DNA from 3 places in the Shewanella sp. Choline-02u-19 genome. Region 2 is predicted to be linked to each of the others. Evidence: predicted binding sites of a transcription regulator. Region 2 holds the regulator's gene; each other region holds the start of a gene.

Evidence for each region. The regulator sigma-54, encoded in region 2, starts transcription at its own class of promoters, with help from an activator protein. The targets are predictions, from matches to a motif close to GTTGGCACGNNNNTNGNNT.
Region 1: fliD (flagellar filament capping protein FliD) is a predicted target of sigma-54. The motif match lies at 2,136-2,154, and genes of this name have one in related genera.
Region 3: CXF83_RS08020 (DUF3192 domain-containing protein) is a predicted target of sigma-54. The motif match lies at 7,190-7,208, and genes of this name have one in related genera.

What each region holds. Positions count from the first base shown of each region.
Region 1 is NZ_PJBE01000012.1:169,566-179,743, reverse strand. Features, by position in the region: gene fliB (flagellin lysine-N-methylase) at 1-836, opposite strand, end outside; gene CXF83_RS02860 (flagellin N-terminal helical domain-containing protein) at 1,081-1,887, shown strand; gene fliD (flagellar filament capping protein FliD) at 2,178-3,557, shown strand; gene fliS (flagellar export chaperone FliS) at 3,571-3,951, shown strand; gene CXF83_RS02845 (hypothetical protein) at 3,920-4,246, shown strand; gene CXF83_RS02840 (flagellar hook-length control protein FliK) at 4,239-5,342, shown strand; gene CXF83_RS02835 (flagellar basal body-associated FliL family protein) at 5,358-5,813, shown strand; gene CXF83_RS02830 (RNA polymerase sigma factor FliA) at 5,826-6,548, shown strand; gene motA (flagellar motor stator protein MotA) at 6,563-7,420, shown strand; gene CXF83_RS02820 (flagellar motor protein MotB) at 7,420-8,427, shown strand; gene CXF83_RS02815 (hypothetical protein) at 8,412-8,846, shown strand; gene CXF83_RS02810 (hypothetical protein) at 8,897-9,181, shown strand; gene CXF83_RS02805 (hypothetical protein) at 9,242-9,586, opposite strand; gene CXF83_RS02800 (antibiotic biosynthesis monooxygenase family protein) at 9,870-10,178, opposite strand, start outside.
Region 2 is NZ_PJBE01000013.1:3,107,051-3,117,228, reverse strand. Features, by position in the region: gene CXF83_RS20315 (DUF4397 domain-containing protein) at 1-414, shown strand, start outside; gene CXF83_RS20310 (hypothetical protein) at 469-906, opposite strand; gene CXF83_RS20305 (transposase) at 1,137-1,373, opposite strand; gene CXF83_RS20300 (OmpA family protein) at 1,862-2,530, shown strand; gene CXF83_RS20295 (molybdate ABC transporter substrate-binding protein) at 2,760-3,548, shown strand; gene mgtE (magnesium transporter) at 3,645-5,009, opposite strand; gene CXF83_RS20285 (HPr family phosphocarrier protein) at 5,095-5,370, opposite strand; gene rapZ (RNase adapter RapZ) at 5,357-6,211, opposite strand; gene ptsN (PTS IIA-like nitrogen regulatory protein PtsN) at 6,680-7,123, opposite strand; gene hpf (ribosome hibernation promoting factor) at 7,126-7,413, opposite strand; gene CXF83_RS20265 (RNA polymerase factor sigma-54) at 7,444-8,955, opposite strand; gene lptB (LPS export ABC transporter ATP-binding protein) at 9,093-9,824, opposite strand; gene lptA (lipopolysaccharide transport periplasmic protein LptA) at 9,821-10,178, opposite strand, start outside.
Region 3 is NZ_PJBE01000013.1:283,697-293,874, forward strand. Features, by position in the region: gene fusA (elongation factor G) at 1-79, shown strand, start outside; gene CXF83_RS07985 (4'-phosphopantetheinyl transferase family protein) at 196-1,107, shown strand; gene CXF83_RS07990 (alkyl/aryl-sulfatase) at 1,190-3,187, opposite strand; gene CXF83_RS07995 (LysR family transcriptional regulator) at 3,362-4,276, shown strand; gene queF (NADPH-dependent 7-cyano-7-deazaguanine reductase QueF) at 4,316-5,173, opposite strand; gene syd (SecY-interacting protein) at 5,233-5,880, shown strand; gene CXF83_RS08010 (Zn-ribbon-containing protein) at 5,969-6,742, opposite strand; gene CXF83_RS08015 (hypothetical protein) at 6,742-7,101, opposite strand; gene CXF83_RS08020 (DUF3192 domain-containing protein) at 7,250-7,621, shown strand; gene CXF83_RS08025 (DUF2789 domain-containing protein) at 7,654-7,983, opposite strand; gene CXF83_RS08030 (GNAT family N-acetyltransferase) at 8,103-8,741, shown strand; gene CXF83_RS08035 (DUF962 domain-containing protein) at 8,734-9,036, shown strand.

The sequences.
Region 1 (10,178 bases), on a different contig from region 2:
TGATTAATCCGCCCCATACTAATTTTATTTTCACCGTCACCCATGGCACAAATGGCTTGGTTTATCTGCTCAAATCGACTACGTCCTCGTCCTGCTTTATTGGTGTTTAACCACAGTTGCATCGACGTGAAAGCGTGCATTTTGTGTATCTCGGTATCTTTATTAAAGCCTTCAAAATGTTGCTTAAGCTGACCGTTATTACTCAAACTCAGCAGTTGTTGAAACATATCATCAATGGCGCTGCTTTCCAGTTCACCATTGGCAACTCGTTCAGTTGTTTTCATTAAAATACCGACCGCTGTGAGCCCATGCTCTATTGGCTGCTCGGGTTTCAATAACAGCTGAATGGTATAATCATGGGCTTTTTTCGCCCATATTGGCGTCGCTTTAAAGGTACGGTGATGGTTCACCGTCATACGTTCAAATTGAAACGCATCGGGCTTAAGCAGAATAGTCCGCGCCGCTTCAGGACAAGATAACGACAGGCTTTCATAACGATCACCATCTTTCATGTGCGACATTCTAGGGTAGGTCTTACAAGTGTGGCTCAACAAGTCCTCACCCGCTTTAGCATGAATTTGACACAGCTGCTTATCATCTAAAAACCCACAAGCACCTTTTGAGTCGAGTACCACTTGAGCCCATTGTTGCTCGCTCTTTTTTACTTTCTTCAGCGCCGTTTGAGCCAAAGACTTAAGCTCCTTGTGCGCTAGGGTCTTTTTGTAACTCTGTTTATCAATAATGATATTCCAGCCATAACAACAGCTATCTTCACAATCACTGCCTATACAACTAAATTGCGTGACGAAGCTGGGTCTAATTAGCGATTTTTCCATTCTAGTTCTCTTAATTCGGCTCCTAACATGACTATATAGAGCGACTAAAAAGACCGTTCACTAAAGCGATTATCGACATAAAATCGTTTTAATTCAAAAAAATTAAACAATATAAACCATAATTTACAACCAGTTACACTTAATGATAACAAAAAGATGATGACGCCTTTTCAGTTTTGATTTTAGCAGTCGTTTTATTATTGGTAAGACCCAGAGCTTAAATGACTTATTAAAGGAAAATATTATGTTATCTGTACATACTAATTATGCTTCACTTGTTTCTCAAAATTCTGTGACAAAAAACAATGACCTACTTAGCAATGCTATGGAGCGTCTTTCTACTGGTCTACGTATCAACAGCGCTGCTGACGATGCTGCTGGTCTACAAATCGCGACTCGTTTAAATGCCAACGTTGTAGGCATGGAAACAGCTAACCGTAACGTGAACGATGCGACATCTATGCTGCAAACTGCTGATGGCGCACTAGATGAGCTAACGACCATTGCGAACCGTCAAAAAGAACTTGCAACTCAAGCCGCTAACGGCGTGAACTCAGCTGAAGATTTAACAGCACTTAACGATGAGTTCGCAGAGCTAACCAAAGAGATCACTCGTATTGTTGATAACACTGAATACTCAGGTAACAAGTTATTCGACTCATTGACCGCCGGTGTTGAATTCCAGATCGGTGCAGGTGCAAGTGAGCAACTAAAAGTTACCGTAGATAAAGCCAATCTTGCTGGTGTTGCTGATGATATTTCAGCTGTCGGTGCAGCAAAAGGCACTATCACTAAGATTGATGACTTCATTGATGCTGTAGGTAAAGAACGTTCAACACTGGGTGCTAACATCAACCGTTTGGGCCACACGAGTTCAAACCTTGCTAACGTAACTGAGAATACTAAAGTTGCTGCTGGCCGTATTATGGATGCTGACTTCGCCGTTGAATCAGCAAACATGACTAAGAATCAGCTTTTGGTTCAAGCGGGTACTAATATCCTGTCTTCTTCAAACCAAAACACTGGTTTGGTTATGGGTCTATTGGGTTAATTTCTCCTCCCTTACCCTCCCAACTTTCAAAAAGAGCCTTTAGGCTCTTTTTTTTTGAAAAATTATCACTGACACACTTCAGCATCACCTTCGCAAGGTCGCCTTAGTAGAGGTATAGCTTCAAATCCAATTGTGGGCAAAGTGACTTGCGGAAGCCGTACTTCCTTTTCCGTGCTGTAAACGGAAAAACGCTAGCGGATACAAGTACAGATAAACAAACAGAATTCAATATATACAAACACTTAACGTTTGGTACAGAGATTGCAAAAGTATCATTATAGGAGGATCAAATGATTTCAGGTATGAACGGTGCATCTTTTGCTGAACAACTCATTTCAGCAGAAAGAATGGGGAAAGATCAACTATTTAAAACCAATTTAACCAAGCATCAAACACAAATTGATGCCTATGAGTTATTGGAGCGTAGCCTCAATAAAATGACCAGTAATCTAGAAAAGATTAATGGTGATGCCTTTGAAAGTAAAACCTCATCAATCAGTGATGAGAACGCCGCGATAACAGTCGACAGTGATGCTCCCACGGGCACCTATGATCTAACCGTCAAGCAACTCGCTCAAGCCCATCAGCTGACTAAAAGCTTTGCCAGTGAAACCGACTTACTCCCCGCGAGTGGTTTATTAAGCATCCAGGTCGGCCCCGATATCGCTGACACTATAGAGATAGATATGGCAGTGCTTAATGCTGACGGCACTCGCACCGTGAATGATCTTCGTGATGCCATTAACTCACACCCAGATAACCCTGGAGTACAAGCCTCACTCGTCAGAACGGGTGGCGGTGTCGAGTTAATGATGACCTCCTCAGAATCAGGTAAAGACAGTACGCTCAAAGTTGAGATGGACGGTGTTGATTGGGGCATGAACCAACGTAAAGCGGCGCAAGACGCAGAGATAGTGCTCAATGGTATCGATATCACGAGTAGCAGTAACTACTTAAGTAACGTTATTGATGGTGTATCAATAGAGCTGAACAAAACACACTCGGCGGGCGAAAGCAGCACCATAAAAATCGAATCTGACACCAGCAGCAGTGAAGATGCGGTTAAGGACTTTGTCGAGTCTTTCAATGACCTGATGAACCAAATTAATCAGCTTACCCGTTCTATGGGCAGTAGCGTCGTCGATGAGGCCAAAGAAAACGATAAGGACACTGACGACAAAGATAAAGACGATGATGATGAAGATGATAAGCCATCATCTGTCACAGAAGATCAGCTCGGTGCCCTCAAAGGTGACTCTACATTAAGAATGCTGCAAGCCAGTATGCGCAATAGCGTATTCGAAGCCGCACCAAACGGTATGCGCTTATCTGACATTGGTATTGAGATGAACCGTAGTGGTGAGCTTGATATCGATGAAGATAAGCTGACCCAAGCACTTAAAGATGATCCCGCGGCCTTAAAAGAGATGTTCACTGCCGATAACAGCTTCATCGATAGAATAGACACTATTATCGAACCATTCACTCAGTCCAATGGTTATCTCGATCTTAAGCAAAACAACCTAGATAGCCAAATTGAACGCGTTGAAGACAGCATGTCTCGCCATGACTATCAGATGAAGCAGAGGTACCAAATTTACCTGTCTCAGTTCACCGCAATGGAAAACACCATTAACCAACTTAACTCAGCTAGCATGCTGTTTAATTAAGGAATGCTAACCAATGTTGAATGAGCACGATCCCTTTAATGCTTACAAACAGACCTCATTAGACGCCCGAGCCGCTGCCGCTAATCCACATGAAATGGTACGGATGCTGCTCGATGGCCTCTTAGAGGAGATCCAACGTGCCAGTGGTTTTATGCAGCGTAAGAGCTTTGAAGATAAAGGTCAGAGTATCAACAAATGTCTCAATATCGTCCATGGCCTCGACTCCATGCTCGATATTGAAAACGGCGGCAAGGTCGCGGCAGGACTCAACCACCTTTATGACTACTGCAGTCGGCAATTGGTCACCGCGAGCGTTGAAAATAGCGTTGCAGCCCTAGAACCCATAACAAAGGTGATTACCGATGTCAGAGCAGGTTGGGCCAATCTCAATTGAGCAGTGGCAACAGTTTGAAAAAGCACTGGCGTTTCACGCGCGCGCTGAAGACTGGGAAAAGCTAGTGATAGTGAATGAAAAGATGTGCAATGCCCTTAAAAAAGCGGGCAAGCCACACTCTCGCTCACAGGTACTTGCACGCCAATCATTAGCGCAAAGCCATGCAAAAATTGTGCAGCAGTTACGACAAGCACAAGGCAAGATCAAGCAAGAGATGGCTCAATTTGAACAGCAGCAAGACGGCCTTGCTGCTTACCAATTTACCTGTGCCAGCGCTGGAGTCACCAATGACTAGTCCCATTTTACCAAGTGCATTAAGCACAACACCGGCCGTTAATTCAGCACGAGTCAGCCATATTAAAGAGCCTGTTGACCAAGCTTATTCCCATGATCTAGAGCAATCGGCGACCGATTCAGCGCCGTTCTCATTGATATTGCCGCAGCCAAGGCAGCCACAAAACGTCAGTATCAATGGTGATATTTCAGGGCAAATAGCCAACACTATTTCAATGTCAGGTGGACCTTTAACAGACGAGAGTTTTCAGCGCGCTAACGTAATAGACTTAGCAAGCCAAAACGCCACGCTGGGACTGGACAATACTGTTAAGCCTTTGCATTTCGCTAGCACTTATACCTCAACAGTCAATCCGTTTACACAAGAGTTAAGCAGCCAAACATCTATTCAAACTGCACAGACAAGCGGCCAGCCATTAACAAGTACAACAGCCGCTAATGACAAAGCCCATACCGCTGCGCTAGCAACAAACTTCGCCAATAGCAGCCCTGGGTCGACCTTCAATAGCAGTGCGGTTAAGCCTGACAGTATGAATCCATTCTTAAGCGCCACTCAGTTAGCAACGGCATTTATAGCCAAACAAGTTGATAGCGCCAGTATCGATACAATTGAATCCACTCATCAAATACTCGCGACAAATACCCGAGCGAATAGTGCCGTTGCACAGTGGGGGCCAGTGTCCGTTTCTCAAGCCGCACCTATGCTGCAGCAGGCCCACGAAATGCTGTCACCATTGCGTGAACAATTACGCTTTCAAATTGATCAACAGATCAAACAAGCAGAGCTCAGACTCGACCCGCCAGAACTCGGAAAAATTGAGCTCAATATCCGTCTTGATGGCGATAAATTACATATCCAGATGCACGCAGCCAACGCTGCGGTGCGCGATGCACTATTAACTGGGCTAGACAGGCTACGCGCCGAGCTAGCCGCAGATCATGGCGGCCAAATTGACGTCGATATCAGCCACGGCGAGTCACCACAAGAACAAACACAGCAGGGTTCGAAGTCGGCCATAGCCGCCGCTAGCCAGCAGGAAGCTCAGCCAATGACAACTGAGATTTCCCAACGAGATCAAGTTGATCTACTCGCATAATTTAAGGATCCCATCATGCCACTCACTAAAAACGCCCGTAAACGGATCAGCTTTTTTCTCTTCATCACGGTTTGGACAGCCGCCATATTTTGGGTTGGCTGGCAATCTCCAACGCTCATTGGAGGCCCTTTCTTAACCCAAGAGCCAGAAATTAAATTAGCAAAATTCTACCCATTAGATAAATTTGTCATCTCTATTCCGGGCGATGAATATCCGCACTATCTACTGTTAGAAATGGCGTTTAAAAGCCGTTCAAACAATGCAGCTAACACCATTAAAAAAGCCGATCCTGTGATTAAAAACTCCTTAATGAAGATGTTTTCAAAGAAACACTTCAATGAACTCAATAATGCGCAGCAGCTTGAGTCGCTGCAAAAAGAGGCGCATATCCTGTTATCACTCGTGCTAGCCGAAAATGACTTCGCCATCGAATTAGACGATGTGTTGTTTACTCGTATGGTCATTCAATAAAGGCCATATGCCATGAATACAGCTCAATCAGCCTACCAAGAAGCAAGTGGAGATATCGCTGTTAATCGTCTATCTGAAAGTCAGGTGATGATGCAATACCTACCTTTAGTGAAGCGCTCAGTATCAAAATTGAGAAGCCATTGCGGCTCGGTGTTAGCTAAAGAGGATATGGAACAGATCGGGATGATGGCGCTTCTAGAATCTGCCAGACGTTATCCCGGCGAGTACGATAATGGTTTTATCTCTTTTGCTGGACTGCGAATTCGCGGTGCAATTTTAGATGAGCTTCGTCGCCAAGATTGGCGACCACGTCCTGTGAGACAGCAAGCCCATGAGTTAAATGACACCGTCAGAAAGCTCACACGACTATTAGCTCGTCAACCAACAGATAAAGAGGTCGCCGAAGCGATGGGGTTAAACGAAACCGCCTATCGTGAACGCTTATTTGCGTCACAATCCGAGTCGATGCGTAGCCTAGATGAACTGGTCAGTGACGGTGGACATTTTGTCGATAAAAATGATGTTTTGGAGCAATTTTCAGCAAAAGAGTGTTTATTTCAAGCCATTTCAAAATTAAACAAAAGAGAACAGGTGATCCTGTCGCTTTACTATCAGCATGAACTCAATTTAAAAGAAATTGCCGCAACCTTAGGACTGACAGAAACTCGAATTTGCCAACTGCATAAGCAAGCAGTGAAACAACTTAAGAGCATCTATCAACAATGGGAACGGTAAACAGGTGAGATAGTATGAGCAAACTGTTAGGGCTAGTAGTCATCCTCTTGTCAGTATTTGGTGGGTATGTATGGGCGGGTGGAACATTGTTCTCTCTTTGGCAACCCGCAGAAATACTCATCATTTTTGGTGCTGGCAGTGGCGCACTGGTTATTGCTAATCCCAAATCTGTACTCATTGATATGTATGAGCAGCTCAAAGAGCTAGTCAAAGTCGACCAAGAGGACCCTGAACTCTATCCACAACTGTTTGGCTTATTGAACATGTTGATGTCGCAGATTCAATCTCAAGGCCTACGAGTACTCGACGATCATATTGAAAAACCAAACGAAAGCTCACTATTCCTCATGTATCCAGCGGTACTTGAGCACCCAAATGTACTCAACTTTCTCATCGACAATCTAAGACTACAGTCTATTGGCAAGCTTTCACCTCATGATTTAGAACACATGCTAGATGAAGAGATCCACCGTATTGATGAAGATAGAATGCGCCCATCTTACGCCCTCAGTAAGGTCGCAGAGGCGATGCCAGGCTTTGGCATCCTGGCGGCAGTGATGGGAATTATTATTACCATGTCGAATATCGATGGTCCTATTACCATGATTGGTGTCAAAGTAGCCGCAGCACTTGTGGGGACTTTCATCGGTATCTTTGCCTGCTACTGCATATTTGATCCACTCTCCAAAGCACTTGAACATTTAGTCGAACGAAAATCGGCACAAATGCGGTGTGTTGCCGCAGTCTTGGCAGCCTTTGCTAAGGGTAAACCGCCGATGTTGGCGATTGATGCAGGTCGTAAACAAATTCAGAGTGAAAACCGTCCAACCTTTGTTGAACTTGAGCGCTGGATGCAGGAACAGAAAAGCTAATGGCGATTAGACCAGAGCCAATCATTATTCGACGCAGGCAGCGCTCAAAAGCTAAAGCTGCCCATGGTGGTGCCTGGAAAGTGGCATTTGCCGACTTCACCTTAGCCATGATGGCGCTATTTATGGTGCTATGGATAATGCAAATCGCAGATCAGCAAGAGCGAACGATGATAGTCCAATACCTCAATGGCGACTTATATGCTAAAGGTTCAGTCAATCCATTTGACCTAAGTAGTGCCTCGTCAATGCTCGACTTTCAAGGTAATCTCGCCATTCAACAAGCCGTGTTACCGGCCACTTCTACTGGTGTCGCACGCAGTGGTCCAGCACTGCATAATCGTATTCCATCCGGTACTGAGAACGCAAATGCGGGTAAAGGACCAGAGTTAAACTCCCTCGTGCCAGGCAAGTTTGAAACCCAGGCGCAACTAGAGTTTCTCGCAAGGGAGATAGACAAGGTAATCAAAGATGTCAGCATGGGGGCCAACGTTGAGCTGCAAGTGGTACCACAAGGTGTGCGTATATTGATGCACGATAATGTACATCAGTTTATGTTCACTCGCGGTAGCTCGGAGATGAAACCCTACTTTGAAGATCTACTCATGGCGCTCGGCCCTTTATTGAGTAAAGTGGACAACAAGATCACGATTTCTGGCCACACTGACTCAACGCCCTATGCGGGTAATAAGTTCACTAACTGGGAACTCTCGAGCAAACGGGCGCTACTCGCGCGCAGAGTACTTGAGTACGGTGGTCTTAAACGTCAGCAAGTTATTCAAATTACTGGTATGGCCGATCAAGCTCCCTATGTTGATGATCCCGCTGCAGCTGCAAACCGCCGTATCGAGGTGCTCATCATGACATCGGATGCGGAGACACAACTTCGTCAAATGATGGGGCTTCCTCAAGAGAAACCAGCTCCAAAAGAGAACCTTATAAAAGCAAAACACATTGCTGAGGCAAATCAACCACGGACGAGATACCCCTTATCATGGACAAACCAATAGTTAACCATGGCGAATTTATCCCTGCAGATAAAACGCCAACGCCTCAGCATGACCATGCCGACAGCCGGGAACACCTCAGGGTGAGTCTACGCCATGATGAACTACAAGATATTCGACTCGCTTGCGACGGCGTGACTCTGCCTTTATACAAAGACTATTGTTGGGCAAAAACCAAAATAGGCATCGCCAATATAAAGAACGTTGGCTTAGGTGGCGTCGGCATCATTAGCATTTGTGAGTTAAAACCTAAACAAGAACTGTACCTTAGGTTCGATGAGGTATATTACTCAATCAAAGTGATGCGCACTCAGAACATCAGCCACAAGCTACATTTCATTGGTGCTATGTGGATGGAAGAGGACGAAAAGCAGCGCGCTCTGATTACCAATAAGATCCTTGCCTCGAGTCAAAAAGCATAGATTAAACCGATTGATAACTTAAGTACTCAGTGATGAATAAGGAGATCACTATGCCAGCACCATATGAGCGCAAAAGACCCGATTTATTACAGAAGCTATTCCTTTATCTTATTCTGTTTGATTGGGTCATCTTGATTTACTTGATCATCGAACTCAAAGAGATATCTTTTCGCCATGGCGCAATAACCTCTGTAATGGTCGCGATCTTCAACCTCATTTTGGTTAACCTGTGCTTTAGACGTGCCCGCAGAGCAGGAGACAGCTATCAGATCTATCCCGTGATCATCGGCGCCTTAATGTCGTTTGTACTTATCGCCTATTTCTTTTTCTTTTAGCAAAACGTTTATATACCCATCCTGCATGAAGATGCTGGATTCAGTGGGAATTGGATGGGCTCACTTTCCAACGAACTCAAGATTAAACACGTCCAGAAATTCACGTAATGATTTGATCTTTAGTTCGGTCATAACAATGAGTAAAAATCCAAACACCCCCATAGCGATGAAGAATGGGCCAGAAAAGGCATCGGATGTTTTATAGGTCCACAAGCCATTAAGCAGTATCAGTGCGTTTATACTGCCGTTAATGAAATCATGAGTTTTGACAACATAACGATTGAGCGAAATATCATACGAAATTGAGCCGTTATTCGACAGACCTCCTAGCTTTACATTTATCCTGCGATCTTTCAGTGTGGCAGCGTAACCACGTGCCGTTAGCTCTTTGAGTAACAATTCCATCTGTGACCTCACTATCCTTTTTAATGATTTTGGCATCGACTCACGCGTCGTTACAACACATTTAACACTTATCACAAGGCAACCTAGCTTTGCCGCTGCAATGCTTCAAATCTAGTGACTTTGATGTCACAAGGCAATCAACTTACAGTGGAAAACATTCGAAAAGTTTTCACTTTACATCATGTGAAATAACCCTATATTCAGGTTTACTGTAATTTCAGCATCATCACTTGCTGAACGATAAGCACGAAAAAATAGCGGATAAAGCAATCAAACCCCGACGTTAATCTGAAGTCGATCGATGTGCTAATAGGCTGTCATCAGGGGCTTCTTCGCGCTGCTCCATACCGTAATCTCGAATAACACCGGCAACTCTAAGCCGATAGTGACTAAAGACTCCGCCACGCCCTTTTACTTGAGCATAACGATGAGATTCTAAATTTCGCCACTGTTGAATTGATGCTTCATCACGCCAAAATGATAATGATAGGATTTTGCTGTTGTCAGTCAAACTCTGAAACCGTTCAATCGATATAAAACCATCAATATCAGCTAACAGCGGTTTAATTTCAGCGGCAATATCCAAGTATTC
Region 2 (10,178 bases):
TTAGTGACCTTTAATCAAGATGAGAGTAAATCGATACTGGTTTATGAGGACGAGCTAGGAATGACCAAAGGGATGACGCTAACTCATGATCATCGTCCTCGTGCTTTTACCCATAAAATTGATCTAGCGAACTTAGTTTTCGACTATGAAACGTTAACCATCTACTTTGTTAAATCAACCGAAACCATTGAATCTGCTAAGTATAAAATCACTGATTTTGAGTTCACCGAGTTGGAGTCAATCAGCATAGAGTCTGGAGAGTACGAGATTAATGTCGTCTTTGAAGATGAAAATGAAACGCTCACTTTACTCTACCAATCTGAACCCCTGTTTTTTGATAGTGCAGGCAACTACACCATGGTACTGAATAAAGATGACACACAGCCTTTAGGTTACCGACTGATACTATTTTAGTTGAGCTAAGACATTACAGACCGCGGTTTATGGCGCGGCCTAGTATGTTCTACACTACTGTTTCTCTAGGCTTTTGAGAGCGTCGATGTCGACGCCCTTCATGACTTCTTTCTCTAATGCGTGTTGCTGGCTAATATTATTGGCTTTCTTTTGTTCCTGTAAGCGCTGTTGCTCAAGCATTATTCTGGTTTGACGCTGCGCTGCTTCCTGTTCAGTTTCGCATTGTCTAAAGCCATCAGACCATCCTTGACCGTATTGTTTATCACTGTTAAAGCGATTGACGTCTTTTTTGAATTCGTCGAATAAACTCCCCGCCGCTTTATTGCCACTATGACAGCCATCATCAAAGCCATCGGCATAGGGCAGTGGAAAACCTTTTTCGACCATTAAATCATGTTGACTAACACAAGCCGAAAGTGAAAAGACAATGGCGATTGAGCTAAGAGTTATTTTAATTGTTGAACTGATTGAATTTAATGTGTGGGATCCCATGAATACAGCCTTTTTAGTAAGCACTGCTAGTGAGTTTAATGTAACCGCAGCCGTTTGAGTGGATTTTTAATGTTACTTAAAGTTAATTAATCATCGAATGCAGTTGCTTGCAATAGCATAAGTCGCAGAGGTAAAAGTGAAATTAGCGCGCAATTATTATTGTTATTACGATAACACTATCATTTCATTTGGGGCAAAACGATATACCTTTACCTCTGCTAAACAGGGTTTTATTGAGTAATATGGCTCAGCTCTAAGGTTAACTCTTGAATACGGCTGCGTAGTTGCTCAATCTCTGATCTTAAGGTCAATGTGCGGCTTGTTGACGGTTGTTCGCTTTGACGCACAAGTTGATAAACAGCCTTAGTCGACACGCCATATTGCTTTGCTACGTCAGATAACAGCCGGCCATTACTTTTGACTTCATTGATAATACTGAGGTTGATACTGTGGTTTACTGCTGTCATTGGACACCTCTTATGTATACGTTAAATTAATCTAATAAAAATGGTCTTATTCGACATCCCACTGGCTGATGCCAATATGCATAATCATATGCGTGAACTCTTGGTACTTTGTTGCAACTTTCTGGATTAATTTCATGGGTGTTCCTATATCGCTTTATACAACTCAATTTAATACTACTTTATAGGTATGCTCATTTTATGCCAAAACAAACCGCTAGAATAATCACTTGCAGATCAAGTGTTTGTGGTTTTTGGTTGTTGTGTGTCAGGGTGATATAAGTGACGTTGGCTACAAATTAGGGCATACTTGCGCGATTTTGGTGCGCAGACTTAGCAATTGTCAGGATTTTATATCGCGTAAGCTGTACGATTTTAGCGCGCTTGATTTTGTAGCCATTGTCTAATAATTGCCTGCTTATATACTGTTAACAAAATAACTCGATATGTTGTCGTCTTCACTTGGGTGAAGACAGTTAGGAGTAATGTTTATGAGTGTTAAGCACGGCGGAATTATCGCAAGCTGTCTGGTTGCAGCAGTGTTCGTTTCAGGTTGTCAGACAACCAATCCATACAGTAATGAATCCCAAAATGGTAAAGCGACTAATGGTGCATTGATCGGTGCACTTGCTGGTGCGGTCATTGGAGTTGCCTCTTCAAGTAAAAGTGATAGAGGTAAAGGTGCTTTAATTGGCGCTGCATCAGGGGCTGCCCTTGGTGGTGGTATTGGTTATTACATGGATGTACAGGAAGCTGAATTGCGTCAGCAACTGCAGTCATCTGGTGTCAGTGTCACCCGAAGTGGCGATAATATTATTTTGAACATGCCAAACGATGTGACTTTTGGTGTCGATCAAACAGATCTAAGCCAACGGGCGCAGCAAGTGTTAAATAGCGTCGCTTTGGTGGCGTTAGAATATGATGAGACCAAGCTCAATGTGATGGGTCATACCGATAGTTCTGGTGCTGCATCTTATAACTTGAGGCTGTCGCAAGTCAGAGCGAGTGAAGTCGCTAGCTACTTGATGAGCCGTCAGGTTCCATCAGCAAGAGTGGTGTCTCATGGCGTGGGGGAAGAAAGACCTATAGCAGGCAATGGGACTAAAGCGGGCAGAGCAGACAATCGCAGAGTTGAGATAGTACTTAGCCCACTAAGCTAACTAGTGTCTTTATTCAGATAAAAAGCCACCGACTCGGTGGCTTTTTGCTATTCATTAATTGCGACTTTTTGTCTGGTGGCGTTAATTTGTGAGTGATCCATTTCAACAGTTTTAAAGCCCCTTTTGCTGATGGAGCCTTGGCTGTTGTTTTTTGCGAGTAAATGCTTTTTGATCGGCGGCATCGTTATATACACCGATTGTACCTTCAGTACTTACTATGGAAATTATCATGAAAAAATGGATTGTAGCCTCGTTATTAATATTGCCACTAACGGCAACCGCTGCGCCGATAGAGATGCGCGCAGCGGGCAGTTTAAAAAATGCCATGTCAGATATTGTTGCGGCTTATCAGTTAGAGTCGAAGCAGGCTGTTAATACCGATTTTGCACCCTCAGGTCTACTCAGAAAGCGTATTGAAAAGGGTGAGACTGTGGATGTGTTTGCGTCTGCCAATATGAAACATCCACAAACCTTACAAAATGACGCACTGGCAGAAAGTGTGGTGATGTTTGCACAAAACCAAATGTGCGCGTTGACGCAAGCCAGTGTTGAAATTGATGATGACTTATTACAACAGATGCTCAGTAGTGACGTTCGTCTTGGCACGTCGACTCCTAAAGCCGATCCGTCTGGTGATTACGCGTGGAAGGTTTTTGCAAGGGCTGATGCATTAGTTGCTGGGGCGAAAAATAAATTAGAGAACAAAGCATTACAGCTAACGGGCGGTGAAACCAGTGCTAAAGCACCTAGTGGCCGTAATACCTATGGTTGGGTGATGGAAAATAATCGCGCTGACATCTTTTTAACCTATTGCACTAATGCTGTTCTTGCACAAAAAGAGGTGCCTAGCTTGAAAGTGGTACAGCTGCCCAATGAGATAGCGGTGGGAGCAGATTATGGCTTAGTCGTGTTAAAGGCTGCACAACCTGATGCCTGGAAACTAGCAATGTTTGTGTTATCTGAAAAGGGCCAAACAATCTTAGCGGACTATGGTTTTAAAGCGCCACTCAAACGATAAATACAACAAGCTCTGCGTGAAGATTGATGAATACTAAAAGACCGCTTTCTAGCATTAGCTAAAAGGCGGTCTTTAGTTTATTCAACTTTCTTTAAGCTACTTTATCAGGAATACGGTCGCCAGTCCTAAGAAGGCAAATAAGCCGATAACATCAGTCACTGTGGTTAATACCATGCCGCCTGCAAGCGCTGGGTCGATGTTCATCTTTTTAAGCAGTAACGGAATACTTGCGCCAGCAAGGCCTGCAACCGTCATGTTGATGAGCATAGCTCCACCAATCGTTGCTCCCAAGGTAATGTCACCTTTCCAAGCCCACACTGCTGCAAACACAAGAACGGACCACAGCAAGCCATTCAGAAAGCCAATGGCAAGCTCTTTGCCAATAAGCCACCTGGAGTTACTTTGACCAATTTGACCTAGGGCGATACCACGAATGACCAGCGCTAAGGTTTGATTACCTGCAACACCGCCCATACTGGGAACAATGGTCATTAAAATCGCGATAGTGGCAAATTGCTCTAATGTTCCTTCGAACATATTACTCACCGATGCTGCGAGCAGCGCGGCAAACAAGTTGACGGTTAACCACAGTGAACGGCGAAAGGTACTTTTGAGTACAGGACCAAAGGTATCGGTATCATCATCCATACCTGCCATACCCATCATCGAATGTTCGGCATCTTCTCGAATAACATCGACCACATCATCAATGGTAATACGGCCAAGCAACTTGTTATCATCATCAATAACGGGGGCAGAAACCCAGTCATGACGCTCAAACAGTTGCGCCACTTCACTGTCGGACATACCCACGGGAATAGCTTCGAGATCGGCGGCCATGATCTCTCTAATCGATGAATCTGGATTACAGGTGAGTAGATCGGCAATGCGCACACCGCCGAGTACTCGGTCCTGTTTATCGACCACATACAGCATATCGGTTGCGGCTGGCAGTTCGCCGCGAATTCTCAAATAGCGCAATATCACATCGATATTGACGTCGGGTCTTAGGGTTACAGTATCGGTATTCATGATACTGCCAGCAGTATCATCGGGATAAGAGAGCGCCTGCTCAACCCTGACACGGTCTTGGGCACTCATCGACTGCAGCACTTCATTAAAGATGCTGTCTGGTAAGCTTCTAAGAATGTAGGCTAAGTCATCGGTATCCATGCTTTCAGCCGCTTTAGCGACGCGCTCTGGACTCATTTGGCGAATAAGATTGTCTTTAAGCTCTTCGCCTAACTCATCAAGAATTTCACCTGTGTGCTCTTGGTCAATCAATTGCCATAAAACTTGGCGGGTGCGGGGCGGCGAAGATTCGAGAATAAAGGCGATATCGGTGGCTGCCATATCCTGCAACATATTGCGGACATGAACAAACATCCCGCTACCTAATGCTTTATTTAGCTGATTGAGGCGTTGGTCTGTTGTTTCGTTGTCTAAGACTTCAATCGGCATGGGTCCCTCGCAGGGTCTTTTAAAAGGCGCTTATCATAACGTAAGTAAAGGGGGATAAATAACAAATATTAGGAAAATGGACGGACTAATTATCTTCGTCGAATTTGGTATTGATCAAATGACATATGGCATCTAACGCTGGTTTTGCATCTGGGCCGTTGGCGAGAAGCTGTATGGATTTACCCATTCCAGTTTCTAACATGAGTAAGCCTAGTACACTTACCGCTGAAGCTTGCTTTTCACCTTGAATAATAGTGATTTGGGCATCAAATTCTGAGGCTAAAACCACCAATTTTGTTGCCGCTCTGGCATGTAGCCCGAGCTTATTGCAGATGGTGACTTGCCGTTCAATCGTTGGCATTTTTTAACTCTCTATGGCTAGAAGTGACTTTATGTCGGCCTTTTTTGAAGTGTTCAGCGAGTCGTTCTGTGACATAAACAGAGCGATGCTGGCCACCAGTACAACCAATAGCGATAGTGAGGTAGCTGCGGTTGTTACGTTCTAAATCGGGTAACCAAGTCTCCAATAAATTCTCGATCTGCCAGATAAACTTATTGACTGTAGGGTGCAGATTTAAAAACTCTTGCACGGGTTTATCGAGCCCTGTCATGGGTCTGAGATCCGGCTCCCAATGTGGATTTGGAAGAAATCGAACGTCAAACATAAAATCAGCTTCAGTTGGCATGCCATGTTTAAACCCAAAAGACTCAAACTTGATCATCAACTCTTTATCGACGTTGCCTAATAAGATCTCACGTACTTGGTCATTGAGATCGTAAATATTGAGGGTAGAAGTATCAATATAATGGTCAACGATCTTAGCGAGCGGTTCCAACTGGCGCCCTTCAAGCTGAATTGCTTCTTTTAATGAAATGTTTGCATGAGACAAAGGGTGCAGACGACGAGTTTCGTTGTAGCGCTTGAGGAGCACTTCATCGCTAGAGTTTAAAAAGAAGCTCAATAACTCCACGCCTTCTGGCAAATTGGTCAGATGCTTAATCCATTCGTTCTCTTTTTCTGGCATGTTGCGGATATCAACACTAATAGCGACTAACTCTGAGTTACCAGAAAGTTGTTCAAGCAGGGTGCCCATCATTGGCAATGGTAGATTATCGACACAATAATAGCCGAGATCTTCTAGCATTCTTAACAGTACTGATTTGCCTGAGCCGGAACGACCAGAGACTAGAACGAGTTTCATCTTTTCACTACCTAATAAAAGTTAGAATTAATGTTTTATAAATGTATACGGGGTGTACAAGATTATAGATTAACTTTTTTCTGGCTTAAAGCAATAGCTTAGGCTAGTTGGTAATAATAAATAATATTGCTGTAATAAATGCCTAGGTCGTTAAATCTTACTGCTTGTATATCGGTAATCTCTAGCGACTTACGGACTTGAGTCCGTCGAGATAGTTGCACTTTTAGGTTTGTTTTTACCGCAGTTTATACATTATTTTGGCGAGGTGGGACGATACGGAGGCAATGCAGTTTAATTATTCTCCACAAATAGCCTATAACACGGCAACAATAGCTTAGGAACACTGGTTTAAGTGTTTCTAAGCTATTCCTACAAGAGTGTGTAAGCGTTTCTCTTTGCTCATGTCTTATACTTCTTGAACATCAAAAAATACGTAAAAACTAAGCTCGACAGATCAGAGACCTCTCACTATTGAGTGATTAAGTCGTATAACTCAGATTCACTCTTACTTTTTCTCAACTGCTTCACGATCGCTTTGTCGTTAAGCTTTTCTGCCATTGAAGACAGCGTCGCGAGATGTTGCTCACATTGATCTGCGGGCACTAACAGGGCAAATAATATATCAACCGGTTGCTTATCTATCGAGTCAAAAGATATCGGTGTTTCACATTTGATTAATATGCCCAATGGATGGTCAATATTAGCCAATCTCCCGTGAGGGATTGCTATACCGTTGCCTATACCTGTGCTACCCATTTTTTCGCGAGCCAACAGGCTTTCGAAAATCTCTTGTGAAGAAAGGGTAGGGTACTGGGCAGCGGCAATATCGCTGATGAGTTCCAGTACTTTTTTCTTACTGCCCGGAGTGGCACAGGTAGTGCATTCCGGCTGCAGGATGGTACATAGTTCCATCGTTAGTGTTTGGTCAGCTTCTCTTTGTGTTTAATAACCTGACGATCTAATTTGTCGATCAGGGAGTCGATTGCGGCGTACATGTCCGCATGTTCCGAAGTGGCAAAAACTTCACCTTTTTTCAGGTGAATTCGTGCTTCGGCAATCTGTTGCATTTTTTCAACATTCAATATGACGTGCACATTATTGATCTGATCGAAATGACGTTCAAGCTTTGTAAATTTTTCTTCAACATAACTGCGCAGTGACGCAGTGATTTCAATGTGATGCCCAGTAAGGTTAATTTGCATAGAAAGATTCCTCCAAGTGTATAATTTTAGTTATAAACTCTTGCGTTGGTTTGAGGGCGGGATCATCATTGCTTCGCGGTATTTCGCGATGGTACGTCGAGCAACTTTAATCCCCTGTTCTGCCAACAGTTGCGCCATTTTGCTATCGCTTAATGGTTTCTGTTGGTTTTCAGCTGCGACTAACTTCTTAATAAACGCTCTAATTGCTGTTGATGAGCACTCTCCACCGTCGTCGGTTCCGACATGACTAGAGAAGAAATACTTTAACTCGAAAATACCTCTAGGGGTATGCATATACTTTTGTGTGGTCACCCTTGAGATAGTGGATTCATGCATCTCTACGGCTTCAGCAATGTCGTTGAGTACCATAGGTTTCATGGCTTCATCACCATATTCGAAAAATCCCTGTTGGAACTTCACAATACAGTTGGAGACTTTTAGGAGGGTCTCATTACGACTCTCAATGCTTTTAATAAACCATTTAGCTTCTTGTAAGTGACTACGAATAAATTGGCCATCTGCTTGATTTTTTTGGCTACGAGCCATCGAAGCATAGTGTTGATTGACGTTGATTTTTGGCATGTAGTCGGGGTTGAGTTCAACCACCCAACGGCCTTTCTTTTTTGTCACTGAAACGTCGGGGATCACATATTCGTCTTTACTTCGCGTGACTGCCAGGCCCGGTCTTGGGTTCAAGGTTTGAATAAGCGTGATAGCATCACGCAGGTCATCCTCTTTGAGCTTAGTCTTACGCATCAATTGCCTAAAATCACGTCCAGCAATCAAATCTAAGTAATCTTTAATGAGCAGGCGAGCATTGTCTATATGGGGTGTTGTTTCTGCATATTGAGCTAATTGGATAAGCAGACATTCACTGAGATCTCTGGCTGCGACGCCGATAGGGTCGAAATGCTGCACGCGTTTGAGTACGGCTTCCACTTCGTCTATCTCGATCTCTGGATCGCCCATTGCTTCAAGAATATCTTCACAATTCTGAGTAAGGTAACCTCGCTCATCAACCGCATCAATAATGGCGGTGGCAATCGCTAGGTCATTATCAGAAAAAGGCGTTAGATTTTTCTGCCATTCAAGATGTTCGTATAAACCTTCAGTGGTTTCGCCTTGGAATGGCATATCATCATCGCGCATTCCGCCGGAGCTTGAATTCGAAGACACGGTATAGACTTCATCCCAAGTAGTATCCATTGGGAGTTCATCTGGCATTGAATCTTGCGTTAATGCATCAGAGGTGTCTACCGCAGCGCTATCCTGCTGTGGATCAACATCTGTGTTACTGCTGTATTCATTGTCGCTATCCGACTCTGAATAGCTGTCAGAGTCACTGGTGGTTCTATCTTCGTTGCTGATAGGCTCGCCATCGGATTGCTCTTCATCTAATTCAAGCAGTGGATTAGAGTCTAATGCTTGCTGGATCTCTTGCTGCAGCTCTAAAGAGGACAATTGCAAAAGGCGAATAGCCTGCTGTAATTGTGGAGTCATAGTTAGCTGCTGACCCATTTTGAGCTGGAGTGACGCTTTCATCTTACCGCTATTCCCTACACTGTAATTAAACGTTGAAGCTCGGTGATTTGACGAAGAGAGCTTAAAGAGTCAACACTTTGATTGTATTCATATACTTAGCTAATGCTATACAATTAAACCCGCATACTGTGGGTTAACTATAGCCTGAATTGTTCACCTAAGTACACTGCTCGAACCTGCTGATTATCTAATATCTCGGCAGGTGTGCCTTCTGCAATCAAATTTCCGTGACTTACGATATAGGCATGTTCACAAACGTCCAATGTTTCACGCACATTGTGGTCTGTGATCAACACCCCTAAGCCACGGCTTTTTAACTGTTCAATAATCTTTTTAATATCGATAACCGATATTGGATCAACGCCGGCAAAAGGTTCATCGAGTAGAATAAACTTTGGGTTGGCTGCCAGTGCTCGAGCGATTTCAACTCTGCGGCGTTCACCACCTGATAACGCCATGCCTTGGCTATCGCGGATATGGGTGATGTGAAACTCTTCGAGTAGGTGTTCAAGTTGCTCTTCACGCTGCTCGTTATTGATATCTTTGCGAGTCTGTAATACTGCCATGATATTGTCACGCACTGAGAGCTTTCTAAAGATGCTTGCCTCTTGTGGCAAGTAGCCAATGCCTTTACGTGCTCGGAGATGCATTGGGTCTAAGGTTAAATCATCGTCATCGATTAAGATCTGACCCTTGTCGCTCTGAACTAAACCAACAACCATATAAAATGTTGTGGTTTTACCTGCACCATTAGGACCCAATAACCCAACAATTTGCCCTGTTTTGACCGTTAAACTCACATCTTGAACAACGGCTCGGCTCTTATAACTTTTCGCTAAATTGCGTACGGTCAGCGTTTTTTGGGTCATTGCTGTTCCTGCTTTTTAATGGGTGCGGCTGGGGTTTCAGGCGTCTCTTCTTGATAAGCTTCAGGCTGAATGATAGTGATCACGCGATCATTACCTTTACCTGTACTTTCTGCGACTAATTTTTGTAGTCCGATATTGTACTTGATGCGGTTACCCGTGACTTGGCTGCCCTCTTGCTCCAAGGTTGCATTACCTAACAAGGTTAAGGTTCTTGTTGCCAACTCATAACGGATCTCTTTCGCACTTGCCATCGCCGGGCGGCCATCTTCCATCATTTGGGTATATGTCGCAGGATTACCCGTAGCCACGAGTATTTTTCCTGAGCTCGCTTCTTTGGAGAACACCCGTAATTCA
Region 3 (10,178 bases), 2.8 Mb from region 2:
TGGTGTCTTTTCGATGAGTTTTAGTCGCTATGGCATTATTCCTGATAAAGCATTTAAGGCTTTGGCGTTAATTGAATAATCAGTATGTTATGTAACATCTTGTGGGGCTGCACGCTATTTTGCGGTATGCCCCTCTGTTGTTTTGCGGTAAAAGAGGCCACAATGATCCTATAAATCACCGTTATTGAGCTGTCGTTGTCTAACTCTAATCCTCCCTGCGTAAACTTGTATTTCTGCCCGTTATCATCTTCATTGATTAAGAGTGAAATAGCGGCGACGGTCCGCTCGTGGTTACCACAAGATGAAATTGACAAGGTCGATCGTTATATTCAGCAAACCGCCAAAGTACAAGGTTTGATGGTTCGCGGATATTTACGCGCATTGTTGTCTCACCATGGAAAATTACAGCCTGATGAGTGGCAATTTGAATATGGTGAAAAAGGTAAACCGCGGTTAACGCAAGCTCAGTTTGAGCGAACAGGAATAGATTTTAATCTTAGCCATAGTGGCGATTGGTTGCTGTTAGCTATCCATCAACAGCCTGTAGAGGACAAGGTTCCATCGACACTGGAGCTGGGAGTCGATATTGAGCGCTGCCGCACAAGTACCAATATCCATTCAATATTAAATCACTACTTCTCTGAGCCAGAAACCGCCGCGTTACTTGCTTTACCCAATGAGTTACAGCGTGATCGCTTCTTTGATTTATGGGCATTGAAAGAGTCTTATATTAAGGCTAAAGGGTTGGGTTTAGCGTTGTCGCTTAAATCGTTTGGCTTTGATTTAAGCACAATGGAGCAGCGTATATTGGCACTTAAATCGAGCGAACACACTAAATTTGGACAGTTAAAATCGGGATTTAGTCAGCAGATGGTGTTCAAGCAGGGGGTTGCTTTACAGCTCTTTAGCAGCAAAACAGAGGTGATGGTTGCTGCTACAAATGACACGCTGGTGGAGGAAGCGGCCAATTGGCATTGTGCTTTGGGACATTTGGATGACGATTATCGCTTTGCTATTAGTGTTAAAGGGCTAAGTTGCCAACACAAACCCATCGAGTATGACGCAGAAATAGCCTCAATTAATGATGTCGTTAAAGCGATGGCTTAGCGCTGGGGAAGCGGTGTCAATATGGCTGATAGAGAAGGGACGCGATATGCGTCCCTTGTGATGTGTTAGCTTTCTTGGCTTGTTATTTCTTAGGTGTTGGCACAATTTCAAATTCTGGATTGAATTCCACCATGCTGCCCGCTATTTTACTAAAGGCTGTTTTGTCGCCTGTAATTTTAGCATCACCCGATGCCAGTAGTGCTTTGAGGGTTGTCTTGCCAAGTAGGATTTGGGTCACGTCTGATTTATTGACGATGAGGTTAGCATCTGCTGTTTGTTCATCATCCACCACATTGTTACTCAAGTTACCGTTGCTAAGCTCAATGTAGAGAATACTTTTGGTATCTGGCGTGATGATGTTCATCTTCACTAGACCGTGTTTCGCTGCTTTTTGGCTATCGATTTTCACGGCTAAAAAATCGAATAAGGTTGGCATATCCATCTCACTAATCACATCTGCTGATGCTGTTTTAGGAGCCCCTTTTTGAATGCCTACACGCAGCTCTTGGGCGCCAGTTAAGTAGATGTTTCTCCAGCCTGCACCTTCAGATTGATAACCTAATTGCTCATAGGTATCGGCTAAAAGTTGTCTTGCTGTATCATTATTAGGATCGGCCATAATGACTTTGTTTAATGCTGTAGCAACAAAGCGATACTCCCCTTGGATGTAGTCACTTTGGGCTCGTTTAACCGTTGCTTCCGCGCCCCCCATATACTCTACAAACTTGGCAGATTCTAACTTTGTTGTTAATGGGTTTAAGTTGGCAGGGTTCATATCAAAGTAACCTAAGTACTTATTGTAAACCGCTTTGGCATTATGGCTATAGGTGCCGTGATAACCGTTGGTGTGCCAGGTTTTATAGACAGTCTCAGGAATAGTCGCTTGTATTGCATCGCCAATATCTTGAATGCCTACGCCATTATTGGCCAGCCTTAAAGTTTGGTTATGTACCAGACCATAATTATCACGTTGTAGGCGCAAGAATTGATTGACCTCTTCATTGCCCCAAACTGGCGCCGAATGTGCAGAAAACAGTACCTCAACTTTGCTGCCAAAGGCAGTGATCATTTCGTTGATATCTTTTGACCATTTTAGTGCGTCACGCACTTTTGCCCCGCGTAAGGTGTAGATGTTATGCATACCTTGGTAGGTCAGTTCGCCGCTCCAAAGTGCATTCTTTGAAGGAATAAAAGTTATCATCTCAGATTCTGCTTCAGTACCTGATGCATCCATAAACACCATTTCAAGCCCATCTATCTTAAGCGTTTCCCATTTGCCTTTGCCATTTAAGGTGTAGTCTGGTGCGACATAGGTGATTTCACCTTTTGATAAACCTTTGCCCAACGCGGCATCGACAATACCGTGGTTATCCTTACCTAAAGTGGCCCCATATTGATAAGCTGCGCGGCGACTCATCGCGTTTCCAGCCAGTACGTTTTCATCAACAATCTCTTTGGTGATGTTGTGTGATCCATAGACTTTCACGTCAGGAAACATCTCTTGAACGCCGCGAGCACCACCAAAGTGGTCAGCATGACTATGAGAATAGATCATGGCTACCACAGGAAGATCACTGCCTTCTGGCAAGTGTTTTAGTGCGAAGGTCAGTGACGCCTTAGCCGCTTCTTTAGTCAGTAATACATCGTAAGCAATCCAACCAGAATCGCCCTTAATGAGAGTTAGGTTTGATAAGTCTGTCCCGCGTACTTGATAGATCCCGTCGCTCACTTTATATAAGCCATTAGGCACCATATTAAGTTGAGCTTGACGATAAAGTGATGGGTTGACCGAATCGGGGGTTTGCTCACCAATAAAGGCAAATTCAGCGCGCAGAATGTCTGCAGTCGCTTTATCAAATTTTGCGATAAGATTCTTAGATGATTGCTCAAATGCGGTGGTATCTGCAAAGTTGAGCGTTTGGGCAATGGCTTGGTTATGCTTAATCGTATCTGCAGTCGCGGCCTTGCCCTCATAGTGCACGGTTATATGGTCGTGTTCATGTTGTGCAGCATTTGCAGTTGAAGACAGGCCCAGTGTTACGCTACTGATGATCGCGATTGTAAGCGGAGATATTTTCATTGTGATTCCTCAAAGGTCGTTCATAGAAGGTTCATAGCAGGCTCTTAGCAGAGTAGGGGAGCCTGAACCGAGTCAATACAAATTGAATTGAGGCTAGTGTAGAGTGCTTGTGTTATTTAGTAATTATCGCTAGATTGCTAATTAATATTCACAGTGTAAATAGTATTGAGTCATATGCCGCAGACAAAACAGTTTGACCTTAATCTATTTCCGGTATTTCTTGCCGTGTATCGCTGCCGCTCATTTAGCCGCGCCGCAGAACAACTTGATTTAACCCAATCTTCAGTCAGTAATGCGATTAACCGCCTTAAAAAACAGGTAGATGAAGAGTTGTTTAATCGTGTTGGACGCGGTGTTGAACCTACAGCTGCCGGACATGATTTATATCAACAGTTGGAGCAGCATTTCAATGCTATTGATGGTGTTGTTGCGGGTTTGGAGAAGTTTGACCCTAAAATACATCAGCGTGAATTCTACGTGTATGCCAATGAAGTGATAATGCAACTATTGCAAGCGCCAATAGATAAGCTGACGGCTGACTTGGCGGTTGATATTATCTTTAAGGAGCCGCCATCCAATGAGGAGCAGTTACAGTCTGACTTGCAGTTTGAGCGTATAGATCTTGCCGTTGACATAATGAGCCAAATACCAGTGGCATTAAATGCAGCCCTGTTGATGCGCGATAAGTTGGTCTGTGTGGCGAGAAAAGATCATCCAAGGATCCAAGATACACTTAACGTTAATGCCTATTTTGCTGAAAAGCATGTCATCTTCAAAATGCGGCGCTCAAATCTAGCCATCGCGGAACTTTATAGCGAAGCCGTCATGCCGCAACGTAAAACCTATAGTGAGCAATCGTCGCTACTGACCATGTTAGCCACAGCATCAAAAAGCGATGCTATTGCCATCGCTTCCACTCATTATCTTAAAGAGTATGCTGAGCTGTTTAATCTGACGCAATACCCATTGCCTTTTGATACAAGGCCAATTGAGTACCATATGATTTGGAGTAAAAAGTTGCAGAGCAATAGCGCCAATGCTTGGCTAAGAGAGATGATAGCTTTACAAATGCAGGCGCTAGAGACTTAAAAAATAAAACCGAGCATTAATACTCGGTTTCGTTATGTCTTATTGTCTTGCTAAGCGTTGGTTCTCAGCTGGGTTTTCAAAATCGCTACGATAGGGGTTGATATCTAACCCGCCACGTCGAGTGTAACGCGCATAAACCGTTAATTTTGCACATTGGCAGAAACGTTTTAAGTCGACAAAAATACGCTCGACACATTGCTCGTGAAACTCATTGTGCTGTCTAAATGAGATCAAGTATCTAAGCAGTTTTTCGCGATCAATTTTAGGGCCTTGATAGCGGATCATTACCGTACCCCAATCAGGCTGAGAGGTAATTAAGCAATTTGATTTAAGTAGATTAGAGGTTAGCGTCTCGGCAACCATCACTTTGTCATCAACACTGTCGACAAGGTAGTCTGGGTTAAAGTTGTAGTCGCTGACTTCAATATCCAAATCATCGATACAAGTGCCTGGTAGTTCTACAATACGTTGATGGCTAAAGTTTTTCGGTTCAATTACTTTAACGCTAACATCACCTTGTGCACATTGGCATAGATCTTTGGTCAAGGTAGATTGAACCGCTTCAACATCATCAAATTGAGTTTGGTTAAAGCTGTTCAAATATAACTTAAACGACTTAGACTCAATTAGGTTGGCACTTTGAAAGTCTAGGCTAAACTCCGCGATGGCGACCATTGGCTTACCTTTGGCATTTAGCCATGAAAGCTCATATCCGGTCCAAATATCACAGCCGTGAAACGGCAGTTCGGTAGTAAGGCCTATTGCGTCACGGTTCAACTTACGCGGCACGCCCTGCAGTAAAGACGCATCATAATGTTCTTGGTAGCCTGTGGACTTTCCTAATGTAAGCTCTGAAAGTTCGGGTGCGTCACTATAGGGATCATGATGTTGTGTCATCAATACGGTTTCCATGTCAAAATAGACTCTTATTATAACTGATTTTGGGATCGGCTTAAGTGTCTTCTTTACCTGCTCTGGATATTTTTTTAAACGACTACCAACAAGCCTACTTAGATGCGTTGGGAGAGTACCCTCGATATTATGCGCAGCAACAAGCGTCAGAGTGTATTTTGGGCGATGTTGACGTTGGTTCTGAAGAAGCATTGCAATGGAAATCAGTCTCGCGTGACGTGCCGGGTGTTTTTGATAATGTCGAACATGCACTAGAGCTATCTTTACATGCCGATCTTAGTGCATTTTATGGGGCACATTTTGCAGCGCCATTGATGTTTGACTCACCTTGGGGAACGGGAGAGTTATTGCAGGCGTGGAGCCAGACTGATTTTGAGTATCTACAGCAGAATATCATCGGACATTTGATGATGAAAAAGAAGCTCAAACAAGAGCCTACCTGGTTTATTGGTGTGTTTGATGATGAAGATAAGATGATCACTATTAACAATACCGATGGCAGCGTTTGGATTGAAATCCCTGGGGAAAATCAGAGTAAAAAGTTAGCAGATTCGTTAAATGGTTTTATCGCTGAGCTTACGGCGCGAGTGACGCCACCGGTTAAGCTGGTGGAAGAAGATATGCCAGTACTCGATCACCCAGGTATTTGGCAGCGTATGAAAATAATGTGGCAGAACTTACGTGGGAAATAGCGGGTAAAATTTAACGCTAGAAGCTTAAACTATTAGCTTGAAAGAAGAGGTCTAAATTGCACTGCAATTTAGACCTTTTTTGTCTCTTTTAGAGATGATCCCAAGAGATATTCGACACGATACGGCATGGTTCGCAGCGGAAGTGAAACATATCCAATAGCGGCTCATCTAATAGCCAGTGGTCACTACCACATTTTGGACAGCAACGTTTTTTCTCATTGGCTAGGCTTTCTCCACCAACGCGATAAAGATAGTAATAGGTTGGGATTTTTGTCAGGAATTCAACTCGGCCACGCAAGTCCCAGCCGCGTCTAAAGAGGTCACTTTTGTGGCTGGTTAGCTGCTCAAGTGCTGCAAACTCGGCTTTAGTCCCCGCGGCCATTTGTATTTCATCACAAGCTTGCCATTCGGTTTGCCAGCGGATCAGCCGTTTATGATCGCCATTGGCTGTCGCTGGTACTTGGTAAAGTGGAATTGGCTGCAGCGTATCACCATTTCTTAGTGGCGAGCACATATGCACATAACTGGTATAAAGCAGCTGCCAACTTGGTGTCTCTTGGCTAGACACTTCTGAATTGATATCTTGGCCAATATACTTCTCGCGAGGAGCAAGTAGTTTAGCGTCTGTTAATTCAATTAAGGTTTTCTCGACCCAAGGGCTATTAAATCGCTTGGCAAGGCTACTTTTTTCTGGCATCAACAAGCGAGCTCTAAACTCACCGTCATTGAAAGCGACAGCAAATTCTCGACCGAGTATTTGACCATTGGCGCGATAAGCTTCTAACAAGCCATTAATGGCTTTTTCGGCGGCAGTGATTGTCGTGTTATCGAAGCATTCAAATCTTAATTCAACAACATGCATTATTTCTTGGCTCCACTAGCATTAAGCGATGCTGATTCAAGCGCTGTTAATCTGTTGATTACGGCTTGATAGTTGGTTTTAAGGGTTAACAGCTCCTGCTCAAGTTGCGTAATTCTTTGCTGTTGTTGAGTGTTGGTTGGAAGTTGCAGAGGTGCTTGCGCTGATGCGGTTAACTGCGCCTTAGTCGGGATTGCGGCTTTGTCTACAGCATTCATCGATTTGTACTGTTGTAAGCCTTGGATCAAAGTCAGCATTGCAACACTGACACCTAGCTTAGTTTTAATTAATGCAAGAGTGGGTTTTTTACCTTCATCGCTGAGCTGTTTGGCGGCGCAGAGTACTTGGTCTAGAGGGCTCATCGTTGGTTAAATTCCTTACTCATTAGTATATTTAGTTCATTAACAGTAATTAATTAAGATTAAATCATTATTAAACAATGCTTTAACATGTGGCATGTAGTTTGCTTTAATGATATTTATAAAATCAATATAAATACAGGAAGTTAATGTGAAGAATAATCTACTAAGTTTAGCGTTTTTTGGGATAGCAAGCATAGGGTTAACTGGTTGCGTTATCAATGTAGGTGATGGTGAATCTGATTGGGATAACAATGGAGCTTGGGAGAAAATCCAAGAAAGTAACCGTGACGGCCTATCGAGGATCTCACTGGGGATGTCAAAAGAGCAGGTGACAACGCTAATGGGTACTGCTGATTTTAATGAAGCCTATATCCAACAAGATAAAGAAGTGCATGTGCTGTTTTATCGCACACAACGAGTTAAGGGCGACGGCAAGACAACCAAAGATGAGTGTACTCCCGTAGTTATTAGCAATAATGCCGTTGTTGGATGGGGCGAAAAGGCCTACACCAAAATATAATTATCTTTCTATATTTCTTTAATATGGTGAAGTTACTTTCTTAATAGGGTGTCTAAATGGTCAATTAAATCCGACCATTGGGCATCTTCCGCTAATGCCTCTGCTAGAAAATGTTGCTGTGATATTGTCCAAAATCCCGCTTGATGAATAAGCAGCCCTTTAGTAATCGTATGTTTTCGTATAAACAGTTCAATTGCTTTAGCATCACTTGGTAAACCGAGCTGTTGAAATAGATGTTCTAGATCCAAAGGGGTGGTGTCCATGATTAACGCTCCGTTGCTATCGTGTTGCTTCCAGTATGGTAGAAAACGACCTAATCCTCCAAGTTTAGTATCGATACTTTTTGACACCCAATGACTCATCAGATGCTCGTTTTATAACAACATTAAATTTCTGACAAAGTGAATGTTGATTATTAATTGCACTTTTCTATGGGCTTGTTACATTGGTATTTATGTGATCTAGGTCAAGGAAAATAACAATGGAAAATCAAATCATGGAAGAGTGTCGAGCGGTCTATCTAACGGCTGAAGATTTACGTATTGCCGCCTCAATTCTTTACAATGCTTATCACGATGATCCATTTTTTATGGATGCACTCTATGATGATGACAAGGTGCAATATGAGCAAAAACTGCGTGGCGCTATTCGTGAAGAGTTAAATGCGCTGTGGCAACAGGAACAAGGGTTAATCGGCATGTTTTCTGGAGAACGACTGATAGGGGTTGCCTGTATTGCCACTCAACAAGTCCCGCTTGGTGAAGCCCGTTACTGGCATTGGCGTTTGAAAATGTTGATAAGTGCTGGCTGGCAATCGACCCAAGCTTGGATCAAAAAAGAACACCAAATTATAGAAAACCTGCCCAATAGTCGTTGCGGTATTTTGCAGTTCATTGCTATATCAACAAATGAGCAAGGCAAAGGTTACGGTAGTCAATTAGTTAAAACAGTATTGAGTTGGTGTGATGAACAGTTGCAGCTTGATGGCGTTGGTGTGTTTGTTAGCGATCCAGCACATATTGCATTATTTTCGAATCATGGTTTCGACAAATTGGAGGATCTAGAAATAGGCAAGGTGACGGGGGAATTGATGTTTTATCGAGGCCAGACTAATGACTAAACGTTTTAATAATTTCGCTGAATTCTATCCCTTTTACCTGTCGCAACATCAAAATATAACGTGCAGAGCGCTACACTATATTGGTAGCTCTCTGGTGATCTTAGTGACTATTTTCGCGCTCTATTCAGGGCAATGGTTACTGTTATGTTTGTTACCCGTCATTGGTTATAGTTTTGCTTGGATTGGGCACTTTGTATTTGAAAAGAACAAACCGGCGACATTTAAATATCCCATTTATAGTTTAATGGCTGATTGGGTGATGTTATTTGAAGCCTTTTCAGGCAAGAAGAGATAAAAATATCGGATTCGGATGTCCTTGGCGTAAGAGATCTCTTACTTTTATGTGGGACATCAAATGGTAATACTGTTGATATAGTCACTATAGATAGTCTTAGTTGTTTATAATCAGTACGTTATGAAAACCTCTATAAGTTGCGTAAATGTTACGATCTTGAGTGTTTGCTAAAAGACCGTCGCACTGGACTGATAAGCGTATAAAGTTAACTCAAGCAATCAATTGGTAAGCCTTGTTAGCGATAGAGTTCGCTGTAAATCATCATTACCATTTTGATTCTCAAGTTTAAATATTTAGTGAGTGGATAGGCCAGCTGCTAGTTTAAGGATAAGTTAGCAGCCATTGGATATAGATATTTTAGTCATATCTAAAATTATGTTTAGTAGTTAAGGCTAACCTTATTAAATAGTTAGGTATTTGCAGGATGCAACTAGGACAACCTCAGGATGAGGATTTTGGCTTAGGACAAGCTAATAAATGGATTTACAAGGAAGATGCAGGATGCACGTTAAGCAAGGATGATGCAGGGAGCACATATATAGCGGGAAAGCTAAAAAGAAGCTAGATCAGGGCGTACCGAAAGGTACGCCCTTTCTTTTATCTTTGATAAATTGCTCGGATTTATGTGAGAGATCTCTTACAGCTTCGTGCGAAATAAGGCTGATCACTTGCTGGTAACGAGTAGGTTTTTATTTAAACTAGTTTTTAAACAGTGGCTTATGTGATTATTGTTGTATGGCTAAAATGTGACTGCATGTTAAATGTTACTTATTGAGCCAATTTTTATGGGATTTTAGTTTATTATTTGATTGTGCAAGGAAGCATGACAGAAAGGATTTACAGATTAGGATGATCTAAGAGTGACGGAAGGATCCGCACTTAATATGGATAACTATCAAGGACGAGGCTTTCAAGGAATGATTGCCAGAGCGACCAAGGAGTGGTTAAACATTCCAGGATGGAAAGTTTTACTGCCTAGGAAGGTAGGATGCTACGGATAGTGAATGAATGGATTCTCAAGGATGATATTGGACACGCTTAGGATGAGCAAGCTTAGTAAAAGGATTACTGAGTAACAGGGATGAGTATCGAAAGATACAAGGAAAGAAAAGGAACATGGACGACGCAGGGAGCACAGTTAC